Regions from separate parts of the Alkalibacterium putridalgicola genome, predicted to be linked through region 1. Evidence: predicted binding sites of a transcription regulator. Region 1 holds the regulator's gene; each other region holds the start of a gene.
What was found. Region 1 encodes LexA, which represses DNA repair genes until DNA is damaged. Its sites were predicted from a motif close to CNAACANNTGTTNG; they were not measured.
Positions count from the first base shown of each region.

Region 2: a site for LexA is predicted at 1,469-1,482, ahead of dnaB (replicative DNA helicase). Genes of this name have one in related genera too.
Region 3: a site for LexA is predicted at 1,766-1,779, ahead of AB4027_RS10595 (Y-family DNA polymerase). Genes of this name have one in related genera too.

Region 1 is NZ_CP162615.1:1,504,634-1,507,807, forward strand. Features, by position in the region: gene tkt (transketolase) at 1-284, opposite strand, end outside; gene AB4027_RS07070 (DUF896 family protein) at 397-639, opposite strand; gene lexA (transcriptional repressor LexA) at 901-1,536, shown strand; gene AB4027_RS07080 (adenine phosphoribosyltransferase) at 2,411-2,923, opposite strand; gene recJ (single-stranded-DNA-specific exonuclease RecJ) at 2,956-3,174, opposite strand, start outside.
Region 2 is NZ_CP162615.1:14,552-17,725, forward strand. Features, by position in the region: gene AB4027_RS00060 (DHH family phosphoesterase) at 1-889, shown strand, start outside; gene rplI (50S ribosomal protein L9) at 912-1,364, shown strand; gene dnaB (replicative DNA helicase) at 1,557-2,924, shown strand; gene AB4027_RS00075 (PTS sugar transporter subunit IIA) at 3,069-3,174, shown strand, end outside.
Region 3 is NZ_CP162615.1:2,217,807-2,220,980, reverse strand. Features, by position in the region: gene AB4027_RS10600 (hypothetical protein) at 1-385, opposite strand, end outside; gene AB4027_RS10595 (Y-family DNA polymerase) at 425-1,723, opposite strand; gene AB4027_RS10590 (organic hydroperoxide resistance protein) at 1,883-2,320, opposite strand; gene yidA (sugar-phosphatase) at 2,394-3,174, opposite strand, start outside.

The DNA of each region.
Region 1 (3,174 bases):
AGTTGACGGAAATTTTTAAGATCGTCAACACTGACCTTGTAGCCAGACAAGTGAAGCAAGCTGTAAAGCATCATAGAACCGTGTCCTGCACTTAATACGAAACGGTCACGGTCGAACCATCTCGGGTTTTTAGGATTGACATTCAAGTGACGTGTCCATAATGTATACGCCATTGGTGCTGCCCCCATAGGTAACCCCGGGTGACCTGAATTTGCTTTCTGTACGCCATCAATACTTAATGTACGAATCGTATCGACTGCCATTTGATCGGTTTTATCGAACAATGAACTTCATTCCTTCCGTTTGTTTAAAATTTAAACTCACTATATTAGTGTACTATCATTACGCTTTCATTTCAATGTAAACTCTATCAATAGAAGAAAACGTAAGTGGCGTTCACCCACGATCGTGAAGGCCTTTATCTTTCTGGATTTCCTTCACTTTATCAGGAGTCACATCGTTTCCGTCAGGATCTACTATTTTCATGCCTTCTATATGGTTTCTCATACCAGAACGGAACGCTTTGATGTACTCGTCTCTTAAACCTTTTTGTTCCTGCTTTTCCTCATCAGTTAAGCCGTCATTGCGCTCTTTTCTTACTAATTCATTGATGCGGTCGAGCTTTTGTTTCTCAAGCATGTTATCCTCCTTACACCATTTAAGTCATTTATTTCTCACATTACCTATCATACCATTTGTGACAATAAAGTGGTAGTTATAGATAGCATTCTCATTTATTTATCAAAATAATGACATTTTTCCAGGTATAGCTTCTAAGAATTCCACTCCCCTCCTTTTATTCGAACATTCGTTTGATTCAGGGTATATACTATGCTATACTTTAATAAAATATAGAACGGTTGTTCCATATACTGAACAAATAACAGAGAGGGTTTTAGTATGACGACAAGAGGGCGTAAAGGTGAGAAACAGCTGGAGATCCTGAATTTCATCTATAAACAAGTAAAAAAGAAAGGTTATCCACCTACTGTTAGAGAAATCGGTGAAGCCACGGCACTATCATCTACCTCTACAGTGCACGGACACCTGGCCAGACTTGAAAAAAACGGCTTTATCCTGCGTGACCCTTCTAAACCGCGAGCCATTGAATTTACTCCTTTAGGACTGGATAAGCTGGGCATCGACCCGGACGAGGATAAGATCCCCCTTCTGGGTATCGTCACAGCCGGGGAACCGATCCTTGCGATCGAAGAAGCAACGGACTACTTCCCTATCCCCAATGACCTTGAGATAGAAAAAGGCAATCTGTTCATGCTGACCATTCGCGGAGACAGTATGATGGATGTCGGCATTTTAGACGGCGACCAGGTCATTGTCAGAAAACAGGAAGCTGCCAATAATGGTGATATCGTTATCGCTATGACTGATGAAGATGAAGCGACCTGTAAACGATTCTACAAAGAAGCCAATCATATCCGATTACAGCCGGAGAATGAAACGATGGCTCCTATCATACTTAATGATGTAAAAATCCTTGGGAAAGTTGTTTCATTATACAGAAGTCACATTTTTTAAGAAATATCATACGAAATGAAAAAGGCTGGGATAAAAACTCCCGGCCTTTTTGCTTTTTTGAAACTGTTGGAGAGTGAGGACATTCAGATGAGTGATTTCGCTGCATGACAACCACTTCCTAGTGAATCACGGTATCAACTGGTCACTAAACGGCTATTGTGACTACTTCCTGTAAATTTACGGTGTGAACTGGTTACAAAACTGCAGGAGGAATGTTTTTCCTTGACTAAACGTAGGAAAGAGGCTGGGGCAGAAATGTCCCAGCCTCTTTCGTGTTTCCTTATCGATTCCTCCCGCAAACGCGTGATAAAAACCAGTCCGTCTTCCGCTTTATCATAAGTCGATGCTTTGCCGTTTTACATGAGATAGCTAGATCTCCTGCAGGACTATAAAAGCTATTTCCGTTAAGGTTACTCTTGATCGCTCCAGCTACCTTAGACGATTAGGATCAGGTCTCGCTTCCCTAAGTGACGAATAAAGCAAACTTCGGCAGATAGGCAGGTTCGATTTTTTTCTAACTGTCGAATTCTACTGTTATTCGGTCGATAGGGTTAGCTGGCAGTAACCTAATTACCGAAGAAGGCTCACTTCGGTAATTAGGTTGACAGGATGAGTTTCAATGTGTCGAGTACAGGTCCACTTCGGTAATTAGGTGCTGCTCTTTATTCCCTACTTACTGAATAGTGAGAACTTCGGCAAGTTCTTTTCGTAACCCAAATCGTACTTACCGAATCAGCTGAAAAGCTGAAGCTTTTTAGGTTCAGACTCTAACTCTAAGCCTTCTTTAAGACCTCTTTCCCCTTACTATGCTTAAATAAAAAAAACAGGTAAAAACCACCCTCGTGGTCTTTACCTGCAGATTTCAGAATGTCTATTAATACTTCATCAAGGTGAAGATATCGTAACCTTTGATTTTGTCTCGGCCTCTAAGCTCTTCCAATTCAATAAAGAATGCTGCACCAACGACGACGCCTCCAAGTTTCTCTACGAGTTCGATCGTAGCAGCGATGGTCCCACCAGTTGCGAGAAGATCATCTGTGATCAGCACTTTCTGACCAGGTTTAATAGAGTCTTTGTGTAATTGCAAAACATCGGTACCGTATTCAAGACCGTAGTTTACTTCGATCGTTTCTCTTGGCAGCTTCCCTTTTTTACGGCAGGGTGAGAAACCAATTTCCAGCTCATAAGCTACTGGACATCCTACGATAAAGCCTCTTGCTTCAGGACCTACGATCATTTCAACGCCTTTGTCTTTAGCATATTCAACGATTTTATCCGTTGCGGCCTTATAGGCTTCCCCATCTGCCATCAATGGTGAAATATCTCTAAATATGATACCTTTTTCCGGAAAATCAGGAACATCCGCAATATATTTCTTAAAATCCATTTGTCTTCCTCCATCATTTGAATCGTTCATCATTATTTTTTCAGGTAAGCAAGCAACTCTTTAAAAGAACTGTAGACAAGTACTTCTTCTGCTTCTATCTGCTTCAGCCTTTTTTTATAAGTCAGCGTATCTTCCAGCTGTTTTTTACTCGGATTCGACACTAAACTCAACTTCCCATCTTCCATTGTAACAAATTCGTTCTCTAAAAACACCATTAACATGAATTTTAATGTATCTTTATCTAAATTCAT
Region 2 (3,174 bases), 1.0 Mb from region 1:
GATCGCACGGATAGCCATGATGCTCAAAAAAGAGGTACATGTCGTCATAGATGAAGACGATGTCAACAAGGATGTAGCCAAACTCCTTCAGGAAATCAAGAAGCATAAACAGGTGAACAGCAATCTCATTTCTTCAGCAGAAGCGGAGCGGATGATCAATGCCAATGATCTGGTCATATTAGTGGATCATCATAAACCTGTGCTTTCTATCGCACCTAACCTGCTGAGAAAAACCAAGCGCAATATGGTGATCGATCATCACCGGCGAGGAGAAGAGTTCACAGAGAATCCTCTGCTGGTTTACATTGAACCCTATGCATCGTCAACAGCTGAACTGATCACTGAACTGTTTGAATATGTATCGACCGATGGTGAACCGATCAATCGTATTGAAGCAACAGCGATGCTGGGCGGGATCGTCGTAGATACGAACAACTTCAGTTTGAGAACGGGATCGCGTACCTTTGATGCAGCCAGTTATCTCCAATCTGTGGGGGCCAATTCCACTATGATCCAGCGACTGCTGAAAGAAGACCCTGAAAGCTATCTAAGGCGCAGCCGGTTGATCGAAACACTTGACTATGTTATCGATGGTGTCGCGATCGCTTATGGGGCAGATGATGAAATCTATCCCTCTGTGACGGCCGCTCAGACAGCTGACACCATGTTAAGCATGTCAGGTGTTGAAGCCGCATTCGTCATTACAAGGCGGTCAGAAGAAACAGTGGGTATAAGCGCACGGAGCTTGGGTAAAATCAACGTTCAGGCCATTATGGAAAAAATGGGCGGCGGAGGTCATTTATCCAATGCCGCAACACAGATCGACGGTCAGAGCATCTCTGAAATAATAGAAGAATTAAAAGAAGTTATACATTCTCAATTAGACTAAAAAAAGAGAGGGAGTTAAAACTATGGAAGTTATTCTATTAAAAGACGTAAAAGGAACAGGGAAAAAAGGAGAAGTCAAAAACGTCTCTGACGGTTATGCCAGAAACTTTTTGATTAAAAAAGGATTTGCTGCAGAAGCCACTTCATCAGCTAAGAAAGAGCTGACGATGAAGAAAAAAGCCCAGAAGAGAGAAGAACAGGAAATTCTGGAAGAAGCTAAAAAGGAAAAAGAGATCCTTGAAGAGAACCCGATCGAAATCTATGAAAAGGCAGCAGAAGACGGGCGTCTGTTCGGGTCTGTCACTACTAAGCAGATCGCAAAAGCGATCGAGAAACAGCTGAGCGTAAAAGTGGATAAAAGAAAGATCAATCAGTCAGTTCCGATGCGTTCTTTAGGCAGCCAGAAAATGGATGTCAAACTGCACAAAGATGTGACAGCAGAAATAACGGTTAGAGTCCTAGCCAAAGACGAATAGACGAACAAATACTACAGAATTACGTGAGCTAGCATGTTTCAGGTATCCATTCCTTAGACCATGCTAGCTTTTGTCTGGATTGTTTCACGTGAAACAATCAACATTAAACGTATGTTCCCTTATATACTTTTATTTTGAGATAGGGTACAATAGAGAAACAGCGAAGGACACGAAAGGAAGTTAGACATCGAGATGGACGTTATAGGTGATCGCTTACCTCCACAGAATATAGAAGCCGAACAATCTGTCTTGGGGTCAATCTTACTTGATCCTGAAGCTATTATTCCGGCTATGGAGTATGTGGAAGCTAATGATTTTTATCGTCGTGCGCATCAGCTTATTTTTCAATCCATGATTGAATTGAACGAAAAGAATGAAGCCATTGACGTCATTACAATTGCAAATAATTTAGAATCGAAGGATCAGCTGGAAGATGTTGGCGGGACCCCTTATCTGGCAGAACTGGCTACGACGGTGCCTACAGCGGCAAACGTCGAGCATTATGCTAAAATCGTGGAAGAACGCGCCATACTGAGGAACCTGATCCAGACAGCCACAGAAATAGCTTCTCAGGGCTATCAGGAAACAGACAATATCCCCAATCTGCTTGATGAAGCAGAAAGAAGGATCCTGGAAGTTTCCGAGAAGAAAAGCAGGAGCGGCTTCGTTGACATAGAAACTGTCTTGAGAAATACGATCAACAACATCGATGATCTCTTTCAGAATGACGATGACATTACCGGTGTTTCGACGGGATATAAAATGCTCGATCAGATGACAGCCGGTCTCCATGAGGACGAACTGATCATCCTGGCCGCTCGTCCGGGTGTGGGTAAAACGGCCTTTGCCTTGAATGTGGCCCAGAATATCGGAACAAAGACGGATGAGAATGTTGCTATATTCAGTCTTGAAATGGGTGCGGAGCAGCTGGTCAACCGTATGCTCTGTGCAGAAGGAACCATCAACGCCACGCATTTGCGTACGGGTCAGCTGACTGAAGAGGAATTCACGAAACTGTTCGTGGCTATGGGCAGTTTGTCTAAAGCGAATATTTATATCGATGATACGCCGGGGATCAGAACGGCCGAGATCCGTGCCAAATGCCGTAAACTCAAGCAGGAGAAAGGGAGTATTGGTCTGATCGTGATCGACTATCTCCAGCTGATCGAAGGAACGGGTCGGGAAAGTCGTCAGCAGGAAGTTTCTGAAATATCCAGACAACTCAAAAAGTTAGCCAAAGAACTGTCTGTCCCTGTTGTTGCGTTGTCTCAGCTCTCGCGTAGTGTGGAGCAGAGACAGGATAAGCGTCCGATCCTCAGTGATTTGAGAGAATCCGGATCGATCGAGCAGGATGCCGATATCGTAGCCTTTTTATATAGAGAAGACTACTACCGCAGTGAAGATGGCGAAGAAGATGAGTCGGCAGATGAGAACGTCGTCGAAGTCATCCTGGAGAAGAACCGTTCAGGCGCACGAGGAACAGTTAAACTACTGTTCATCAAGGAGTACAATAAGTTTTCTTCCTTGTCTTACTATCCTGAAAGTGACATACCGGGTTAAACAGTTAGAGCGATATCTTTTGTATCCGCCTGTAAAAAGGGTGGGACAAAAGATATCGTTTTTTTTGTGCTGGCATATCTTTTCTTCTCCATGCGAATAATTGGTATAATAAGACTACTTTATAAGCAAAAGGAGTGAGGAGTATTGAATGAGTCAGCAGACGGCGGGGTCGATTACTACATTGATCCATCAAAAACCTTTCAGTCAGGGAAGAAAACTGAAATCTTCAAGGAAATACTCGATGATGTAA
Region 3 (3,174 bases), 710 kb from region 1:
ACCAGTCTGAGGCGTTGAGCCAGTCGATGTGGCGGATGTCTTCCAGGACGATGCGCTTTAGGGTGCGGTCGCGCTGCCTGATAAAAACAGCATCGCCTTTGACCCCGACGACAAAGCCTTCGATGTCGGGTAGATACTGTCCTTCGTTAATAATATCCAGCTGGACAGCGAGGGGGTTTTTATTCGTATAACTACGGTATAGACAGCCGCTGATGTCTTCCATCGACTGTCTGGGTTTGGGTGAAATCAATATATCGCGTGCCCCTTGTTTCTGTTTTTTCAATGCTTCTGCATGGTCGGACAGCATCAGTCCGATCCATTTCATTTTTCCTCTGTCTTTATAGCCTAATGCATCAGGAGAAAGTCTAACGATATCTTGTTTCATCTGCTTTTCCTCCTTCGAATTTATGTATGATTCCTGAACTTACCTATCGTCTTTTCCTGAACGGTGTCCGCCTAAAAGTTTGGCCCGCTGGATGGCCATGCCGCCCCGGGACAAGCTGCTGGCGTGAAGCAGAGACGTGTAACCGTATTTTTTTCGGATGGCATCGATCGTCTGGTCCAGGTCTTCCTGACTGATGAGCGTTTCAGCTGCTTCAAATAAGGAGAGCTGCAGGGCCGACTTAGCTTCGATTTTTCCAAAGGTCACGTTCACCACGCGAACCGGGAAATGTCCGTAGTGGCGGTTGAAGATGAGCAGCAGGCCTTCGATGATTTTTCTGGATGAATCCGTCTGTTCGATCAGCAGCTGATGGCTGAAGCCGCGCGCGACCACATCTTTGGAATAGCCGATACTGAGTTTGACCAGACCCGCAGTCAGGTGGTGCTTGCGCAGACGCATGGCGTTTTCTTCCGCCATCTCGCGGATCACGATCTCCACTTCATGTTTTTCCACGTAATCTCTGTTCAGTATCTGATTCTTGCTGAAGGATGTTTCCTTGGGCGTAAAGGTCTCCGACAGCAGCGTCCGGTCGATACCGTGCGCATGAAAAAAGAGCTGTTCCCCGATGACCCCGAACCGTTTTTTCAGTTTTTTAACGTCGGCCTGTGAAAGGTCGTGGATCGAATGGATACCGAGCCGCTGAAGGTGCTGTTCCGTTTTCGAGCCGATGCCCCAGAAGTCTTTCATCGGTGCGATCTTCCAGACCGTATCCGGCACATCTGCGTAATGCCAGGCAGCGATATAATTGCTGTCGGGATTCCGCTTGGCGTCATGGTCCAGTGCCAGTTTTGCCAGCAGGGGATTGTCGCCGATGCCGACTGTGACGACCAGCTTCATTTTTTTCCAGATCAGATACTGGATCTTCCTGGCGATGTCTTCCGTTGTGCCGAACAGACCGTGCGAATGGGTGACGTCCAGAAAGGATTCATCGATACTGTAGACATGGAGATCAGAGTCTGTGACGAACTGTTTGAAGAGATTTACGATCTCCAAGTTCTTTTCAACATAAAGGGCCATCCGCGGCTCGACGATCTCTATGGCTGCATTTTTAGGGATCTCATAGACACGCGTACCCGTTTTGACGCCGTAAAGTTTTTTCACTAAAGGCGAGGCAGCCAGTACCAGACCGCCGTTGTTGTCGGGTTTACTGACGACGGCTATCCGGGCTTCAAGGGGATGCTGCTTTCTTTCCACTGCTTCAACGGAAGCAAAGAAGGACTTCACATCGATACATAAAATATCTCGATACGGTTCATTAGAGTAGTCCATCATCTGTATCATGTTCAGCCCTCCTTAAGGGAATGTATGTTTGTTTTAATTATAAGAACGTTTGTTCGAATCGTCAAGGGGAACACTTCGGCCAAACAACTCTGAACAAAAAAAATCACCCACTATCCTAATGACAGCAGGCGATTTTTCTAATTATTTTATTTTAGATTATTATTTTCCTTCGACAAAAGGAACGGCTTTGACGTCGACGTCGATATTGCCCATCGTTGCTTTAGAATACGGGCAGTAGGTGTGAGCCTTGTCGGCAAGTTTTTTCGTTTTTTCTTCCGAAAAGTCTTTGATACCGACTTCGATCTCGACACTTAACTTGAATCCACCGTCTGACGGATCATTGTGCAGATGGACTGTCAGTGTGACCTGAGACTCGTTGTCGATGTTCTCTTCTTTTTTATAATGGTCTAAGGCCGCATGATAGCAGGCACTGTAACCCATGGCGAAGAGCTGTTCCGGGTTCGTACCGTTACCATCTCCACCCATTTTTTCGGGCACATCGATGTTGACTTCATATGAACGGTCGGGAGAATGACTTTCCCCTGCACGTGCACCTGTGTTGACTGCAGCGGTCGTATAAACGATTTTTTCTGACATATTGAATCTCGCTCCTTTTCGTTAGTCTACACTAAGTATAACAAGAGGCGAGAGAATACCGAAATTAAAGCCATCAATCCAGAGCGTATTTGTAGATTGCCTGCGCCACGCCGTGTTCGTTATTGGACATGGTGACAACATTCGCCACCGCTTTGACTTCGTCTGTGGCATTTTCCATCGCGACACCGACACCGGCAAAGTCGACCAGATCCACATCGTTCCCGCTGTCTCCGATAGCCATGACGTCTTCCTGGTCGATCCCCAGATGTTCGGCCAGTGCTTTCACGGCTTTCCCTTTGCTGGCGTTTTTATTCAGGATCTCCAGATAAAACGGTTCGCTGCGCAGAATCGTGTAGTTATCCCAAATCTCTTGCGGGAGACGGGAAACGGCTGCTTCTAGAATCTCGAACTCGTCGATCATCATCATTTTATTGTATTTTACCTTTGGATCCATCTCTTCCCGCGTACGGTAGAATAGCGGTATATCGATGATAAAAGATTCCTGAACCGAGTACTTGCTGATGTCCCGGTTGGGCGTGAAGATTCCTTCGTTGTGGATCGCATGGAAGTGCGACCCGGCTTCTTCGGCCGCTTTTTCTAAAGTCAGATAATCGTCATGCGTCATCATATAGTCGATGATGCTTTCTTTTGTGTGGGTGTTTTGAACCAGGGCCCCGTTATACGTAATCACGTAATCGTCGGTTTTGTCCAGTCCCAGCTCTTCGATCAGCGGAACGACTCCCGGGAAGGGGCGTCCGGTGCAGAGGACCACGCGTATGCCGGCTTCCTTGGCGGCATGGATGGCCTCATTCACTTCTGTTGTCACTTTTCTGTCGGTGTTCAATAGTGTGCCG